DNA from 2 places in the Halodesulfovibrio aestuarii DSM 17919 genome. Region 1 is predicted to be linked to the other one. Evidence: riboswitches for the same ligand, from Rfam matches in the RefSeq annotation. Region 1 holds a riboswitch; the other holds the start of a gene.

The links. A riboswitch is a leader RNA that binds a small molecule or an ion and turns the genes downstream of it on or off. The one in region 1 is predicted to bind glycine.
Region 2: it holds a riboswitch for glycine, as region 1 does, so the genes downstream of both, F461_RS17065 (hypothetical protein) here and F461_RS0105085 (alanine/glycine:cation symporter family protein) in region 1, are expected to answer to the same signal.

Annotation. Positions count from the first base shown of each region.
Region 1 covers NZ_ARQF01000019.1:232,512-242,110, forward strand. Annotated here, with positions in the region: gene F461_RS0105060 (methyl-accepting chemotaxis protein) at 1-105, shown strand, start outside; gene F461_RS0105065 (hypothetical protein) at 239-616, opposite strand; gene F461_RS0105070 (hypothetical protein) at 1,748-2,218, shown strand; gene F461_RS0105075 (Na+/H+ antiporter NhaC family protein) at 2,307-3,647, opposite strand; glycine riboswitch at 3,997-4,074, shown strand; glycine riboswitch at 4,078-4,162, shown strand; gene F461_RS0105085 (alanine/glycine:cation symporter family protein) at 4,272-5,663, shown strand; gene F461_RS0105090 (hypothetical protein) at 5,889-6,125, opposite strand; gene mnmM (tRNA 5-(aminomethyl)-2-thiouridylate-methyltransferase MnmM) at 6,149-6,742, opposite strand; gene F461_RS0105100 (SAM-dependent methyltransferase) at 7,505-8,416, shown strand; gene F461_RS0105105 (hypothetical protein) at 8,700-9,143, shown strand; gene F461_RS0105110 (cytochrome c3 family protein) at 9,299-9,599, opposite strand, start outside.
Region 2 covers NZ_ARQF01000019.1:89,708-99,306, reverse strand. Annotated here, with positions in the region: gene F461_RS0104475 (cytochrome c family protein) at 318-767, shown strand; gene F461_RS0104470 (methyl-accepting chemotaxis protein) at 777-2,795, shown strand; gene F461_RS17065 (hypothetical protein) at 2,944-3,342, opposite strand; glycine riboswitch at 3,842-3,938, opposite strand; gene tgt (tRNA guanosine(34) transglycosylase Tgt) at 4,230-5,354, opposite strand; gene F461_RS0104450 (SPFH domain-containing protein) at 5,504-6,427, opposite strand; gene F461_RS0104445 (NfeD family protein) at 6,429-6,887, opposite strand; gene F461_RS0104440 (hypothetical protein) at 7,160-7,852, opposite strand; gene F461_RS0104435 (BPL-N domain-containing protein) at 8,118-9,386, opposite strand.

The DNA.
Region 1 (9,599 bases):
AACATCCTTGTAGGAAGCGTTACAGCAGAAATGCAAGAGTCTGCTCAAAACGTTAAGGATCTATCAAGACTGGCTCAACAGCTGGATTCACTATCCAGTCAGTAGCTCCCGAACTGCAAACGCAGTCACATTGAGAAGCCCCGCATAGTCTACTATGCGGGGCTTCGTGTATGTTAACACCCTGCGCGACCTAAATTAGCCACTAGCCGCTTACATAAGGCAGGGTTCGGACACAGCCTTAATAAGGTTTTGTGCAGAGTATATATTCATTATAGTACTTGAATCCATATGCAGTGTTTTGCAGGTCGGAACTCGTTGCATATTGTTTATGAGTCAGAACACGGCAGTTGCACGGCAATCTATGTCCATAACGCTTTACCATCATCCACCTTCTGCACATTGGAACCGCCTGAGCTCTACAATATCCCGGAACCATTGGGCGGACAACAACAGCCCCGCAAGGGGCAACCCGGTACATACCGTAATCAACCACCTGATATTCAACGGGAACATGCCTCCTCATTACTACAACTTTCTGGGCAAATGAGTACGTCACAGTTGAAAAAATCAATGCTGCAATTACAAATGCAATAGCAATAAGCTTTTCTTGTCGCATAATTTTCTCCTTTTATACCAACATTCCGAACTGTTGCAGCAGCTTAATACGATTATAGATAAAGGGACTTTCTACAACGCTGCAAGTAACTAGTATTTTTAAATCTAGTAACCATTGCTACAACAAACAGAACGAACATGTCGCGCTCCACATAACAGTTTTCATCGCTATTGTAGCAAAGAGTCCAGCTTGCTCAATAGAATTTCGGCTGTTTTCTTCCCTGCAGTTAAAAGCTCATGAAATACTGACTCCTTTTGGCATTATATTTTTTTTTCAGTGTCGGAGTGCCCTCATCATTCACACAGAAATGAAAAATGCAACGTAACACCCTGTATTAAATAGAAAAATACAACAAAAAACATATTTATATCTAACACAACATCCTAATTTATTTTTTGATTGTTTTCTTGGTTCACTGTTGCCTATTTTCCCAACCACGTTATTGCGTATCCCCCGCCATCCTATTTGCTAAGCAAACAAAAAAAGCCCCCTCAGTGGGGGCACCGTTGCAACTATGCCTGCACAATAACAGCCGACTATGCTTTTTCATAACTTCGAGAACGTGAATTTCGCTCCTTCCGCCACACGTGGGCTTATATCCACATTTTTCTGGATAAAAAAACTGTCGCTCTTTAGCCGGGTATTAGAAGGGATAAAAGTAAAGCTGTAAGATCTACGTTATAATGAATCCAGCATATAACAACTATCGCTTATATACTTTGTATCTTTATACTCATCATAAAAACTTAATACTACGATAATATTACTTTTTTTATCACACTCCAAGATTATTCTAATACTTCTGTGCAGATCTTTTAGCATTTTATACAAAAAATACGAGCATATAAGATAAAAAGAAAAACCTACTACAGTGACCAGTTACAAGATCACATATATAGTAAATATTTCCTAAAAGTTACTTTCCCCATTGATAAAATTATATTCCAAGGTTGATTGAACGCCTTACTATGGTACATTGACATAGTAGAAATCCACAAAAAAACAGTACGCAATGCACTATTACATTACATACTAAACAATTACTGCAATGATGATGCAGTAAAAATAGATGTTTTTAATGTTTTGTATACAGATTACATAGAGTTGCGTGCTGAACTAAGGAGATGAGACATGACAAGTAGAATTACCTTGCTCGCTTTTGCGCTCGTTTTGGTGACAGCTACTTTCGCAAGCGCAATGCCTACAACAACCGTCATTTGTCAAAAAACAACGACGGTTCAACCAATGATGATGGATTCAAAAACATCCTTCTTACACGCAATGCGTGGTACGGGATACCTCCCGCCAACCATGATGTTTACACATGTATATACCCCTCAGGGTGTGCGTGTAGTACAACTACCTCGTATGGGAATGCATCCGAGAATGTCAGGATGTTCAAAACTCAACATGCGTGCCCGCTATCAGCCGGCACCATATCAAGCCGTGTATACTCAAAAAGACGGCAGATTTGTCATGTACAGAGTACCTGCCAAAATGCGTACCGCACCGGTAATGACGCAGTTAGGCCCTAACATGCATCCTCAAATGATGAGTCCGCAACAAATGAGCCCAATGATTCGAGGCGTAATGATGCCATAACGTATTCGACAACATACCAGCAAAAAAGAAAGGGTTCCCTGCGCATGCAAGGAACCCTTTTTGTTATTTTTATTACAGCTGACAGCTATTAATCACGAGGCTTGCCAAGGTAAATGGCCATTGTGCCAGCAAAGGCAAGAATCAGACAGTACCAGTTGCTCACGGCGATATCCACAGGAGATACCTTAGCAAGAGAACCGGCAAGCAGAACCTGCGCCGCGTATGGAACTAATCCCTGCACAACACAGGAGAAGATATCAAGCAAGCTTGCACTGCGTTTAGCGGAAATACCGCTGCGCTTTGCAATTTCTTTTGCCATGCCACCAGAAAGGATAATTGCGACAGTGTTGTTCGCAATACATCCATCGGCAAGTGCAGCCAAAGCAGCAATACTAAATTCACCAGCTTTTTTGCTTTCTTCAGTTTTACTAAAACGCTTCGCAATACCACCAATCTTACGAACAAGCCATATGAGGCCTCCGTTATGACGGATAAGCTCACCAAGGCCGCCCACAAGAATGGAAAGAACGAGAATTTCGTGCATCCCCACAAAGCCGCTGTAGATATCTTTACTGAGTGTAAGCAGGGAGTAATCCGGCACAGAAACAAGCCCCACAGCACCCGCAAGAATGATACCTGTTGTAAGTACAATAAATACGTTCACGCCAGCCACAGCTAATCCAAGAATGGCAAGATATGGAAGAACCTTAAAGAATTGCCACGTGCCAGCATCCGCAACAGCGCCAGTAGAACCGGAGATAGCGTAAAGAATAATGGTCACGACCGCTGCGGGCAACGCAATCAGAAGGTTCATACGGAACTTATCACGCATATTACAGCCCTGAGTACGGGTAGCAGCAATAGTTGTGTCAGAAATCATAGAGAGGTTATCGCCAAACATCGCACCACCGACAACTGCACCCATAAGCAGAGCAATAGACATATCGGAATGTGCCGCAACACCGGCAGCAATCGGACCGATAGCTGCGATGGTACCCATAGAAGTGCCCATTGCCGTAGCTACAAATGCGGCGATCACAAATAAGCCGGGCAGCACAAGAGAAGCAGGAACTAAAGAAAGCCCCATGCTTACAGTTGCATCTACACCACCAACCGCTTTTGCTACAGCGGCAAAACCACCGGCAAGCAGGTAAATGACACACATGGTCATAATGTTTACGTCACCAGCACCTTTAAGGAAGATAGTAATTTTTTCCTCAAAAGACTCTCTGCCCATCCACAATGCAACCATGATTCCAGGAATCACGGCTACTGTTGCTGAAAGCTGGTAAAACGCCATAGATACGCCAGACATCATCAGAATAGAGCCTGTGCCGATAAAAAGCACCAGAAAAATTACAAGGGGGAGTAAGGCAACACCATTACCCTGCTGAGCCTCTGTTGTGTGCGTATTGTCTAACAAACTCATCTCTTCAATTTCCTTATTTCTACAACAATTTATCCATCTAACGTCACCTGCCCTTACCGGAGCAAGCAACATTGGTTGTGCCTTCATTCATTACAATTAGAGCACTCTCGACAACTGATGAGCCAGTCTTAGACACACTTTGATTTTCTGTCCACTTACAATATTGTCAAAAAAGACTTTTTTTGCATAGCAATATACTGTTTTTACACCTAATTCACTTAATTTGGATATAGTGAAATTATTTTTTCGATTTATTTAGATTTCTTGAAATAGTGTACTCCCTCTGTTCCCACTTTTTTCTCCTTGCCAAATATTATTTGGTTATATAAACAGTTCCCCATAATTTCGGATGACGGTTGCAGGAGAGTGTGTCGCAAGACACCGCCGAAGAAGTAAATCTTTCAGGCAAAAGGACTGCTTCCCGACGAGCCTCTGGAGAGACTTCGCATGTTGCGGAGCACCGAAGGAGCAAACCTTGCTGTGCAGGGTGAAACTCTCAGGTACAAAGGACAGAGTTGTGTAGTAGCACAGGCATACTCAATGCGTGTGGTCATGCATATCCAATCGCTTCCGCTCAGAGACTCATCTCATCCATCCTGATTAATTCATTTTTTAGGAGACGAGATGCAAAACATCACAGAACTGCTCAACACAATGGATTCCCTGGTATGGGGACCACCGCTTCTTATTCTGCTCGTAGGAACTGGACTTTTTCTTACCTTTCGCCTCGGCGCACTACAGGTTGTCCACCTACCAAAAGCATTAAAACTCGTTTTTTCCCCTTCTTCGCGTAAAACATCCAGCAACACTGGAGACGTTTCTCCATTTGCTGCATTATGCACGGCTCTTTCCGCTACCATCGGTACTGGTAACATTGTCGGTGTAGCCACTGCGATCACTGCAGGCGGCCCGGGAGCACTTTTCTGGATGTGGGTTGCTGCATTCTTCGGCATGGCAACCAAATATGCAGAAGCGCTGCTTGCCATTAAATACCGCGTCATAGATGAAAACGGCCAGATGGCCGGCGGTCCTATGTACTACCTTGAACGCGGCTTAAATAACAAACTGCTCGCACAAATGTTTGCACTCTTCGGCATTGGTGTTGCATTTTTCGGCATCGGAACCTTTGCACAGGTAAACGCCATTGCAGATGCTGCAATGCTTACCTTTGATGCACCAGTCTGGGTTACAGCAACAATACTTACCATCCTTGTTACTATCGTCACTCTCGGTGGAATTCGTTCTATCGCTGCTGTAGCCAGTCGAGTTGTTCCATTCATGGCCGTACTCTACATAATTACATCCATCTCAGTAATTTTGCTGAACCTTTCCGAAATTCCTGCTGTAATCAGTCTTATTATCGACAGCGCATTCAACCCGGCCGCGGCATTCGGTGGTGCAACAGGTATTACCGTACTCATGGTAATGCGCAATGGTGTTGCCCGCGGTGTATTCTCGAACGAATCCGGTCTCGGTTCAGCGCCTATCGCAGCAGCGGCAGCACAGACTGACTCCTGCGTACGTCAGGGACTTATCGCCATGACAGGTACATTCTTCGACACCATCATCGTATGCACTATGACAGGTATTGTTATCGTTCTTACAGGCGCATGGAACACTCCAGGGCTTGCAGGTGCAGCCATGACTAACTCTGCATTTGCAATGGGTCTAAACAGCGACGTTGGTAAATACGCTGTTACCATCGGCCTCATGTTCTTTGCATTTACCACCATCATCGGCTGGAACTACTACGGCGAACGTTGCACTGCGTACCTCTTCGGCGTTAAAGCTATCAAGCCGTACCGCTTTATCTACATTGCGCTTATTGCTTGCGGTGCTTTCCTCAAGCTCGAACTCATCTGGGTTCTTGCAGATATCGTGAATGGCCTTATGGCTATCCCGAACCTTATCGGTTTGCTCGGTCTGTCCGGCGTAGTAGTCAATGAAACCCGTGAATTCTTTGCAAAAGAAAACGCTCAGAAAGCAACAGCCGGTGCTGTTCTTACCGAAATGTAATTACAACTTTTTTGAGACAGCACCTCATACAGTTAGCACTGGTCTATCGTTCTCTACTCTTTTACTTTCCTGTTAGACTAGCAGTTTCATCCCAGATGCTGTTCTCAAAAATACGACAGGGATGCATTCGCATAAGCGAGTGCATCCCTGTTTTTGTCTTCGTCGACTCTCTGACCGAAAAAGGCTCTGCCCTACCCCCGTTAGGGGACGCCCCTTGACCGCGAATTAATACACCTGCTGTTCTTTGGAAATAATAGGCCGCTCCCACACACAATTCATAAGTGCTTTTTTGAAAAAACGGCTACGGGGAACGTAATCTTCAAAATGCTCACAGGTAAGATCGAATACTTTACGCATGTGTGCATCATCAAACCGATCACCGTACTTTTCAACCATAGCCGCCCGCACTTCTTTCCACAGATCAGAATCTGTTTTATCAGGCCAAATTTTTTCTTCAGACATATCCAGCCCCTCCTATATAAATTTTAAAGCTTCTCGATAACGAGTAAGTGTTCTTTGTTTAATTCTTTATTCGGAAAATCATATCGTCCCACACGGAAATCTTTCCACGATAACGTCGCCGCCCACGCCTGAATCTCATCACCTTCGGCGCTGCCGCCTTCATGCCCTGTATATATATGTACTGTGACCACACCGTTTGCCGCCAACATAGGGAGCAACGCCTGCAGAGAAGCAATCGTCGTATGGGCACGGGTAATGACAGCATGGTCACTCCCCGGAAGGTAGCCCAAGTTGTACATAGCGCCTGCAACGACGGTTTCTTCCGGAAGTCTTTCCGCTACCTTTTCGTGTCCATCGTGGAACAGCGTAACGCGCTCTGCCATCGATGCACTTTCAAGCCGTTCCTGAGCATTCGCAAGTCCAGACGCCTGCACGTCGAAACCGTACACGTGACCTTTTTCACCGACAAGTTCCGCAAGAAACAATGTATCGTGACCATTACCAACAGTTCCGTCGACAGCCACAGCTACGGTTTCCGTGTCGTTCCAGCTTGCAGCAACCTGCTGCCAAATTAATTTTGTAAACTGTAATATAGAAGGAATGTGCCTAGGCCGCATAGTTTCTCCTGCGTGCTGCAATCGAGCTAATCTTTTCCTGTAAATTATCTCCTCAAACTACGTGAACTTAAAAATAATCACAATATAGCCATCCGGCTGCTCAAAAAAAGTACACACTTTAAAATATGTGCTCTTTGTGCAAAAACTGCAACTTGTGCACACCACTTATTGCACAAGTTGCACAATCAATGAATTACAAAAAGAGTACAATCAATTGATTTTACACACTTATTTTTTTGGCACACTCCATGCTATAAAGAAAATAACAAACGAAACCAATCACACACACTCCGTGGTTGTTAATATAAAGAGCAATAAAAGTATCCATCTAACGATCCAGCATCGTTAACACTAAGAATGTGTTAAAGCACACCTCTTTAAAGTAGACGACTGAAACACCTACTCCCGTTGGGGGCGGCAGGCATGCCGCCCCCCTTAGAAAAAAAACGCCCACACGTTACATATAAAATTTCACCATCTTCCCTTTTAGCTCCAGCACTGTTTTGAGCAGGAACAGTAGACCGGAGGGGAATAAAAAAACGAGAAGTGCAGAGCAGGCACTTCTCGTTTTTTTTATGCGTGTCGGGTAAAATCCTATAGAAAGGATCAACATTGTAACTACGGAATGTTATACAAAGATACTTTTGTTATATAATGCTCACATCGCGTTCTCGTTCTTGCCCTACCCAGTATCATTAAGGTACACCTCATTTCGTTCTGGCTATACGCCACAAAAATTGCAGAAAACGGTACTTGGATACAATGAATAACACTACGCTATATCTTGCCCCTCGGGGATTTGAAAAAGAGCTTGAAAAAGAGCTTACAAATATTGTTGCACACAAGGGTCGCCTGTTCATCGCTAAAGGCGGCGTGCAGAAAGCCATATGGGCACAAAACATTTGGCTGAACCCAGTCGAAATCCCTATTGCTTCAATCGGGGACGCTGCAAAACAGCTAAAAGCCATCCAACGAAACTGGTGGCTGCACAGCGTGGATAACCACCGCAGAGCAAAACTTATTCAAGCCAAGTTGCCGCATGTATCTGGAAAACGCATTGAATATGGTGCACCAAAGCCAACCGCTCCATTAGGCTCATGGACTCTCTGGGAACCTGACACCATTATCGCGGCAAGTCGTTGCACCAGCCCATACCCTGATGGCGAATTAAATTTTGTAGAAGATAAGGAAACCTCTCCAACGCGAGCCTATCTCAAGCTATGGGAACTTTTCACCATACTTGAGCGCAGCCCGAAAAAAGGCGAACTCTGTCTTGATCTCGGAAGCTGTCCCGGAGGCTGGACGTGGGTTATTGCAAACACAGGTGCCCATGTTTTCAGCATTGATAAAGCAGAAATTCATCCTCGAATCGGCTCTATGCCCAATGTAAATTTCTGCACCGGCAGCGCATTCGGGCTTGATCCACGCCATGCAGGGGAAATAGACTGGCTCTTCAGTGACGTTATCTGCTATCCGGAACGCCTGTACACTCTTGTTGAACGCTGGCTCGAACACGGTGAATGCCGTAACTTTGCCTGCACCATCAAGTTTCAGGCCGAAACAGATTATGAAACATTAGAAAAATTCAAACAAATTCCGAACTCAAAAATTATCCATCTCTCATGCAACAAGCATGAAGTAACATGGGTTAAGCTTGAAGAATGGGATAAGTAGCGGACGTTGCTACAAGCTAACAGCCAGCTATTGGACTAATGAAAAAAATCCGTTGCAGCGTATAAGCGCTGCAACGGATTTTTTATTTTTATACTTTTTTGATAGCTGTCAAATAGTGCAAAACGGTTGCATGATGCTGTAGAAAACTTTACTCAAAAAAGACAGACTGGCTAAACAAGACGCAACGGGACAGGTGTTTCGCTTAGCTTTTACGTAACCATATCGGTATATAAAAAAGAAAACGGGCATACAAGACAACCCTCTGTGATAATAGGAGACGTGCATGCATGTTTTCACCCTGCCACAAACGTTACTAATTCTTATCGTTGCAGGATTCATTACTGTTGTAATCCTCTCTCGGCTTACCCCCGATGACCAAAGTCTTTCAGGGGCGGCAGACATATTGCGTATGCACATTCGTCATGCCCAAACATTTTCCCAGTCCTACAAGCACATATATGGCCTGCAAAGCATCCAGAATATCGGTTACGTTCTATTCGAAACTTCTCCTGAAAATATTTCGAAGCTCCCCGGAACAGAAGATATCTATCGACTCAAGGGCAGCATTACCATTTCGAGTTTTACCCTCTACTTCAATAAAGAGGGAACTCCATGTACCGACCTTACCGGAAGTACACCACTTCCGCACGATCTGACCATTACCTTGCAAGACGGTATCAAATCTGAAACGATCACCGTCATGCCGCATAACGGGTTTATAGCTTAAAAAAAGTACTTACGAGTCGAGTTTATGGTTTAGATAACTTCGCAGGTTATGCTTCATTCTATTCAAAAAAAGAAAAAGGGCTGTCCTATTTAATTAGGACAGCCCTTTTATTATTATTCAAACAAGAGAACCTATTGCTGTTTCTTATTTAAGAATTAGTGAAGCCCGTCAGGATGGCAAGCGGATTCATAGCAACCAGTCATTTCTTTGTCGTTACCAAACTCTTCGATATGACAGGAAAGACAGGAAGGGTGAACTCCTTTCTTGTGCATGGCACGGAAGTAGGAACGCCAGTTATTACTTTTCTCCACTGTAGTATTGTTATGACATGATACGCAGCCTTTTGGCGGTTTGGAATCTTTTACCGGTGCGCTAAACTTAGGTTTTGCTTCCGGATCCTTCCACTTATGGTGACATGTATTACACGAATACCCTTCATGGCTGGAGTGATTAAAG
Region 2 (9,599 bases), 140 kb from region 1:
CATTTTAGATTTTTATCGGTGCTTAAATATGAGTGACTTTGTGCTTAGCTAGAGAGTTTGGAGTGCTAAATAAGTTGATTTTTTTAGTTTTATTTAATAAAAAAAGGATGTTGAGTGTGTTTGATTGTGTTGATCGCTCAATCAGTATTATTTAATCGTTTGTCCTATGGTTTAAAAAAATTAAAGAGTGATGAATAGAAACCGATGGAGGATATAGAGTTTCCTTATAAAAAGGAGTACGTGGGTGGTAGTCGTGAAGAGTGTTCGTGCAAGCGTAGGGAAGTGTGCGAATGTTCTTCCAAAAAGGGAGAAAAGATATGCAAAACCAGAGAGTCCTTTTTGTTGCTCTCATATTGGTTCTGTGCGTGCCATGTTTTGCGTTCGCAGCTAAATATGTGGGGTCAGCTGCCTGCGGGGAATGTCATGAAGCAGAACATGGTCGTTTTATGCAATATTCTAAGAAAGCCACATCGTGGGAGAGTATTGCGGTAATGGCGCCTAAACTTACAAAGGCGGAGCAACAAGAATGCTACGAATGCCATACTACTGGATATAAAAAGGGGGGGTTTGTTAGCTACGAAGTGACTCCGGAACTATCAGATGTTGGGTGTGAGACATGTCATGGACCTGGTGCGGCACATGCTGAAGACGGTGATCCTGATTTGATCAAGCGTAAACCAGATCAAGAAGACTGCGTGGTGTGTCATAATGCAGCACGAGTTAATGATTTTGGGTTTAAGCCGCTTGTAAACAGCGGTGCACACTAGGAGGACATAATGGCGATACGGGCTTCTTTAGGTGCTAAGATAACACTCTTAATCACCATCATTTCGTTTGTTGTGTTCTCTATACTTATCGGAACTTCAACATTTCTTCAGCGTGAGGGGATGTTGGAGCAATTAAGTGATTCACTGACACAGACTTCACAACTGGTACAGGAAGCGATTGAGCGCCCGATGGTTGTCGGCAATGATGAAGGAACGACTGCAGAATTCAGTCGCCTGCGGGATGAATATCCTGACATGAAGATTCATCTTGCAGATTACGCAGGCGAAGTAACGTATTCAACCCAGCAAATTAATGTTGCTAAACAGATAGCCGGGGTACTGCCTATTGATGGCTTTGCGGATGTTTCTAAACGGGCACTGCAAGAAAAGATAACAGAAAACTTGATTATAAGCGGTGGTAGTACCCCCGTTTTTGTCAGGGTCATTTCAATTCCTAACGCGCCTTCCTGTAAGCACTGTCACGGTGCTTCCAAGCCAATTCTCGGGCAATTGGTTATTACCAAAGACATATCAGGAACCATGAGTACTATTACCATGCAGATGTACGAGAACATCGCGATTTCTCTTACCGGGCTGATTGTACTCGTGCTGTGTGTTGTGTTCTTTATTCGCAAAGTCGTTATTAAGCCAATTGAGCATATTACTGCTGCATCTGACGCCATTTCAAATGGCGACTTCAATGCACAATTTTTGGTGGAAAGCGAAGATGAGCTCGGGAATTTATCTAACAACCTTGGGGGAATGGTTGAAAAACTTAAAGTCGAGCTTGGTTTTTCAAAAGGGGTCCTGCGTGGCATGACAGCACCAATTTTGATTTGTGATGTCGACCGAAACGTTACATCTACCAATCAGAAAGCCATTGATCTTATGGGGATTTCAGGAACACCTATTGATTATAAAGGTGTTCCGGTTTCTAAGTTTATCGTTAACGACCCTTGCTGTGATCGTATTATTAATGATGTAATTACGTCGTGTAAGCCTTCCACTGGTAATGAAGGTGATCTTGAAAACTTTGTGGGTGAACAGCTAACTCTTATTTTTGATGCTGCTCCTATCTATGACTTAGATGGAAAAATGCTTGGTGTCTTTGTGATGATAACAGATATGACAACCATGCGCAGGCAACAACGTAGGGTGGAAGAACAGAATCAGAAAATTACCCATGCAGCGAAGTCTGCTCAGGATATCTCAGAGCAGGTATCGTCTGCATCTGAGGAACTTGCCGCGCAGATTCGTCAATCCAGTAATGGTGCTGACGAGCAACAGAAACTAACAGGAGAATCTGCAAGCGCAATGACGCAAATGAATGCGTCTGTTCTTGAGGTTGCCCGTAATGCTTCTGATGCTGCGGAACTTGCTGCACAAACGCAGGAAAAGGCCGCAGAAGGTGGGCAGATTGTTGCTCAGGCTGTGGATAAAATTCATGCTGTTGCAGAGCAGGCACAGGCTTTGAAAGAAGAAATGAGTGTGCTTGGTTCCCGCGCTGATGGAATTGGTCAGATTATTACCGTAATTGAAGATATTGCAGACCAGACTAACTTACTTGCATTGAATGCGGCTATTGAAGCTGCGCGTGCTGGTGATGCTGGTCGAGGTTTTGCTGTGGTGGCAGATGAAGTGCGCAAACTTGCAGAAAAAACAATGAATGCTACTCGCCAAGTTGTTGAATATGTAGGTGCAATTCAAACCAGCACACACCAGAACGTTGAAGCAACTGAAAAGGCTGTTGAACTTGTAGGGGATTCTACGGAACTGGCTGCCCGCTCAGGTGAAGCATTGAAGTCAATTATGGGAATGGTAGAAGCAACTTCGGATCAGGTTCGTGCTATTGCCACTGCTTCTGAAGAGCAGTCAGCGGCAAGTGAACAGATCAACAGTTCTGTAACTGTTATCAGTGATATCTCTGAACAGACAGCTGCCGCTATGACGGAATCGACGGTTGCCGTTGAGGCTGTGGCACAGCTTGCGTTGGATTTGAATGGTATTATTGAGAATATGCGTTCTTAACTTGAAGGATAATTGCATTCTGCCGCACGTCGTAGTCTTCTGCTTTTTACTGGAAGGCAAGGTGATGGCGCCGGTCATTGTGCTTAGCAGGTTGCATAGATGAAATAAAAAAGGATGGAGCATGCTCCATCCTTTTTTTATTGTAAAATTAAAGTGCCTTTGAGGTGAAAGGCTTAACAGTCGGTTGCTTGTAGGAAGTGCTACCTTTCTGGTTGTTGAGTATTGTCTGAAATGCATTATCACGCTTGGCAGCTCTGTTGATGAATTCATCAGCTATTTTTGTAGGTCCGTTGCATTCGTTAACAAGGTAGTGCTGTAGATGCTCTGCTTCAGAAAAGCTCAGGGCTCCGTACAGCGTACGTCTGTTAGGGTAGTTGATATGGAATGTGGAGGACAGGATGAATTTTCCGATTGAGGTTTTGTACAGTTTCAGTTCCCACCAATTTGGAGTTACGCCCATTACTTCTCTGTCATCAAGGCTCACAAGTAACTCACCAGTAAATACTAGGTTTTCTTTGCCATTTCTTTTTAAGGAAACTGTCTGCATAGTAAGCTCCTGTGAAGATAAAACTTCTTATATTTAAAGTACTGGTAACGGCAGAAAAAAACGATAAAAACAAAACACTATTAATAGCTTCACCTAATGTCATAAAAAAAAGAGGACTATGAAAGTGTAGTGCTTTTTTTATGCAGGTGTAGCAATGATAATGTTTACACTGCCGTAACATACTAAATAGAAAAGAAGGTCGTATGGCGGGAAAACAAAGACTCGATAAAGGGAAAACGCGGGTGTTATAAAATGCAGATGCGCCGGAACTAAAAAGCTCCGGCGCATCGCAACCACAACAACAAACCAGTCAGGAGGGGAATCTATATTCCCCTATATATGTATCGCACCTAGGCGATTACAAACGTAATTAAATGCTCCCAGTTTGCTGGCTGTCAAAGCGTGAACGCAAAAAAACAGCCCCGCTAAGCGGTGCCTAAATGGAAACGGTGTGACTGAAAAGTGGGACAGAGGACGGCAAAACGCAATATTGGTTTTATGGGTCCACTCTGTCCTTTTACCTGAGAGTTTCACTGCACTGGGAAAGCAGTTTGCTCCTTCGGTGCTCCTTGCGGAGTCTCTCCAGAGGCTCGTCCGAGCAGCAGTCCTTTTGCCTGAAAGAGTTACATCTTCGGCGCCGTTCCTTTTTTGGGGAAAAAAGGGGGTCTCTCCTGCTGTCTTCAACCGAGGTCCATATGTTGAGGCAGACTCTTATTTATCGTGGGCAAATATAAAACGCAACAGAAAATGCGTCATACTAGTCGAAATTCTTGTATTGCGGGAGAATGAAATAGACCCTGAAATATTTTATATAAAAAAACGCCCTGCTTTCGTTGAACAGGGCGTTTTCTTTTGCATTAGACTGTAGAACTGTAATGTGCAGTTCTTTAGACGACTTCGTTAGGGTAAATAGCTTCGTAGGATTTTTTGTATTCAGCAAATTTCCCTTCTCGAATAGCCTTACGCGCGCCTCGAACTGTGTCGAGGAAGTAGGTAAGGTTGTGAATGGAGTTCAGGCGGAAAGAGAGTAACTCTTTTGCATGATACAAATGGCGTAAATACGCACGGGAGAAGTTGCGACAAGTGTAGCAGTTGCAGTTTGGATCAAGAGGTCCGTCATCTTCCGCGTATTCTTTACGTTTAATGCTGATTTTACCCAGTGAGGTATACAGAGTTCCGTTTCGGGCGTTGCGGGTCGGAAGAACGCAGTCAAACATATCTATACCTGCGTTGATGCCGTTGATAATGTCGAGCGGGGTTCCGACACCCATAAGGTAACGGGGCTTGTCTTTTGGAAGCAGAGGAGCAGAATGGTATAAAATTTCCATCATTTTTTCTTTGCTTTCACCAACAGATAAGCCACCCAGTGCAAAACCGTCGAAATCTTCAGATGTCAGCTGTGCAATGGAACGTTCACGTAAGTCTTTGTGGAAGCCGCCTTGTGTGATGGCGAAGAGCAGGTTGTCTCCGGTGCCGCGAGGATATTCTTCACGACAGCGTTTAGCCCAGCGGGTCGTCATTTCCAGAGAGCGTGCTGTATACTCTTTATCTGCACCGAAACCTACGCATTCATCGAGCACCATCATAATATCAGAGTTCAGGTTGCGCTGAATCTGGATAACTTTTTCCGGTGTGAACAGATGCTTGGAACCATCCAGATGGGAACGGAAGGTAACGCCTTCTTCTTTGATTTTTCGCAAATCACTGAGGCTGAAGACCTGAAAACCGCCACTGTCTGTGAGGATTGGTTTGTGCCAGGAATTGAACTTCTGTAATCCGCCACGACGTGCTACAAGCTCGTCGCCCGGACGAAGGTATAAGTGGTAGGTGTTGCCGAGAATAATTTCGGCGCCAATATCATTTAAATCGTCAGGAGCGATGCCCTTAACGCTGCCTACCGTGCCCACAGGCATAAAGATAGGCGTCTGCACTACGCCATGCGCAGTTTGCAGTTCGCCTGTACGGGCAGCTCCGTCCGTTGCGTGTAATGTAAATTCTCCGATGTTTGCCATGGCGGCACTATACGCATGAGGACATGCAAAGTCATCCCAAATCCTGCATCAAAAAATACGATTATGCTGCCAAGTAACATCCTAAAAGCAAAAGGCTGCTCCTGAATAATCCTCAGAAGCAGCCTTAAATTTACAGTTGGTGAGAAAAGTTATTTCTCTAATTTAATTTGATTTAAAATTTCAGAGGCAGAGGCAACCATGCCGCCAACATTTGCCATGTCAGCTGGAATGATCATTGTGTTGGATTTTTCAGCCATTTTACCGAATTGATTAATAAACTGTTCAGCAATTTTAAGCTGTGCTGCATCCTTACCATTAGGGCCGGACATAGCGTCTGCAATGAGGGAAATGCCTTTAGATGTTGCTTCCGCAATAAGGAGAATTTCCTGTGCCTGACCGGCTGCTTCGTTAATTTTTTTCTGTTTTTCACCTTCAGAAAGTTCAATTGCTTCCTGTTTGTAACCTTCCGCGCGGTTGATACGGGACTGTCTGTCACCTTCGGAACTGGCAATTTCTGCACGTTTTTCACGTTCAGCTTTCATCTGTTGTTCCATTGCATGCATAACGCTTTCCGGCGGGGTGATGTCCTGAATTTCGTAACGCATAACCTTGATGCCCCATTCACGTGCTGCTTCATCAACAGCACCAACAACAGCAGCATTAATGCTGTCGCGTTCTTCAAAGGTTTTATCAAGGCTGATCTTACCGATGGCAGAGCGCAGGGATGTTTGTGCCAGCTGGCTTGCAGCAAGGTAGTAGTCGTTTACGCCGTAGCAGGATTTCATAACGTCCTGCACTTGGATATAGAGTACTCCGTCGATTTCAACGACGACGTTGTCACTGGTAATGCAGGACTGAGATGCAATGTTGAGAATTTCTTCTTTGGTGGAACGACGATAGGCAACTTTGTCTACAAAAGGGATAAGAATATGCAGGCCCGCATCAAGTGTTTTAGAATACTTGCCTAATCTTTCAACAACGAAAGAGCTTTTTTGCGGTACAACAATAGCAGTTTTAATGAGTGTAATGAGAACGAGAACGGCAATAACTATAGAAGTAATAAGACTGGTCATGTTAATCCTTTTTAACAATGAAAGTATTGGGGTCGGATTCTTTTCGGGCGAGAATCGTTACAATTGTGCCGGAAGTGATTTCTTCCGTTGATTCAGCATTCCAGAAAGTACCCTGATATTTTATGCGTCCGGCTGTAGCACTTGTTATCGGCTCAGTAACGGTTGCTTTTGAGTTCAGTGCAGCGTCTGTGAATACTTCATTATCCACGGTATCCTGACTGAACATGCTCGGCATTTTTTTACGAAGAAGGATGAGCAGGGCGATGGAAGAGGAGAAAAAAGTCACGACTTGAAATGTCAAAGACATATCAAGCAGTGCTGCGCAACCGGCCAGCACGGCTCCTGCAGAGAAGAAGATAACAATGAAGGTTGGAGTAAACATTTCAATAAGGAAAAAAACTACTGCTAATGAAAACCAAGCCAGCCAGATAAAATTTACATCAAAATTTGTGTCAAACATCGAATGAATTCTCCATATTGCATTCTCTATATCGTGGTGACGTGACTATCACTACGTTGTAGTAGAGTAAATGGAAAATCTATGTTGAATTTTAAAAAAAATAAATAAACAGTGAATAGATAAAGCACATGCACATATTATAAATAGATGCGTTTTAGTTTTTTGCATTTATTGCTGTAAAAGAAAATGAAACGTTGCTTACGGAAATGTTTTATTTATACAGTGCTAAATGTACAAAGTTTTTGTGTAGAGGGGTATTGCATAATTGATTGTTAGTAGTTTTTGTAGCGGGCGTATGTGTCCATTACAGCGTAACGAACCCGATTTTCTATTTTGGCTAGAATTTGTTCAAGTGCCACCAGAAACGGAACGCCATGTTCCGGGGCACCAATGTCTGAAAAGTTCATATCGTCCATCATGACGCTAAAGTTTGCTTTTTGTGGTTTGGGCATTGAGCCACTGACTGACGGGCTGATGATATGCACATTTTTAATGACATATCGATTTCCGATTACATTAGCGTAGTCAATTTCTTTGCTTGGATTGGGCGGAAAGACCGGAGCTTCGGGAAGTTTTCGTCGTAAGTTCTGGAGTAACAGTGCAAAGTTATTTTCTTTACGCTGTGTTATAAACGCAATGTCCATATCCTTGATGGTAAGGTCATTGATAATGATGGTACCTGTACCAATGGATGATGGAAGCATATCCACATCAATTGCTCCAATCTGAATACAGTGTCCGCGAGGGAACCCAACCGGGTTACCAAGATAGACGTTTTGAAGTGAACCATAACCGGAGAGCGTAGATAACTTGGCATCCTCAAGCTGCACTTTTGATCCCATGACTCGAGGGCCAATGTAATGCACTGTTTTTTTGAGGATAGGATTAATAGAAACGGTAGTGTAAGAGCTGATACCTAAGGAAATTAATCCGGAGAGCAGCAGCAGTAAGAAAATCTTTTTCATGAAAAGAAACTCCTTGCCAAGTGTGTGTCGTTCTCACTTGGTATGATAGAATCGTGAACGTCTTGCAGCAAGGATTAAAGAAAAGAATACCAAGTCTACTAAAGAGTTGTTGCCTACACTTCCTAACTGTTTGAATAGGTTATGGTGGTGTTTAATAATGCTACAACATAAAAAAAGCCCATTCTGTTGAATGGTTACAACAGAATGGGCTTTTTAATGTGTTATTGAACGTGCGTGCCCTGTACCCCATGTGGGTTATAGAACACTATGGCTGTATATGGTGCGGCAGTAGAAGATATACAACATGGTCTAATGTCTGAAGAAGTTCAAGATATAGCCCCCCGCTTGCCATTGGAGGGCCGAAAAGTGCCGTCCGCTGGTTGCGTAGTGATTCTGTAGAAACAGTTTCCGGAAACGTTTTTGATAAGGTCATGGCAAGGCGTTCTGCTAGCAGATATCCTTTTACTCCCTCGTAAAAGAGATGCAGGTTGTGCATGAACTCATCAGAGACAGAAGCCCAGTAGTTTTCCGCAGCAGGAGTAGGCTGCATGGAGACAGCGGAGCATAGCCCGTTGTAGAGGTTATTCAGGTTTGCACCCGGAATTCCTGCCCGCCAGCCAATAAGCCATGAGTTTCTTGCAAAGAAAAGACAATGGTTCTTGCCAATTGTGACTATATCGTCAAATATCCCTTTTGCTTCCAGTAGCTTTTCATCTGTCCATTGCGGTGGCTCGGTTGAAGGATGCCAGTCTGTTACCAGCGTTTGTTTTGTGCTTACAGTACCTTCTGTGAGTGTGGCAATGATGTGGGCGAGCCAGGCATTTGCATCAGGAGAATTTGGTGTTTCAAGGTGCGTGTAGCTTAGCACATAACGGCCTTCACCGTATTTACCTGCAAGAATGCAGGGCTGACCTTCAAGAAATTCTGGACGAAGTTTGATGTCGTAAAGTGCTTCCCATTCATTGAATGTTCCAGGAGGCAAGGTGTTAAGTGGCAGGTCTGCAATCCAGAAATCATTATCAGGCGTTGTGTAGCTGGCTAAAATTTCGACATCAGTATTCTCTTTTGGAGAAAATTTTGCTGGCCACCAAACAGGAAGTGCTGGAGTTGCGGGAAAATTCTCTGGAATAAGGTCAGCCGCTTGGGAAATGTCAGCACCGATAGCGGAATGAAGGTGCCCGCTGACAAAGTGTTGTAAGCGGTTGGTAAATTTTGCCCGTTCCCATGGGCAGAGGTTAAGGCCATTTTTACCGGTAAGCCCGAGTCCTGCGCCGCCGCAGAAGCCTAAGTACTTTCCGCCATTAGCAACATATTTACGTATTTCCTCGATTCCCGTAGAACCAAGGGCGTCTGCTTTAAGTCTGGCGTTGCCTCCAGGAACAAGAAGTAGAGCTGGTGGGTTGCAAGAAAGCAATCCCTGCGCTATTTCTTCTCCCCGCACAATGCAATATGGAAGTTTCATTGCTTCCAGTGCCCGCCAGACGAGTAAACCCCATAGGTGGGATTCGTCCCATAATATATAGATGCTTGACATTGTCCTTCCGCTAATTAATCTGACTTTTTGCAGTCGTGGAAGCGCACTCTATCAAGCGAGGGCAGCGAGTGCAAATAATTACAAGACTAACTTGAAAAAGGGCAGTCCTCAATCGCGGTCAAGGAGAATGTTCTCCTTGCAGGTGCGGGGCTTAGCCCGCTTGCCGAAAGTTTAACGACTATGCAACGTTGGCTTAGGCGTATATAAGGTACA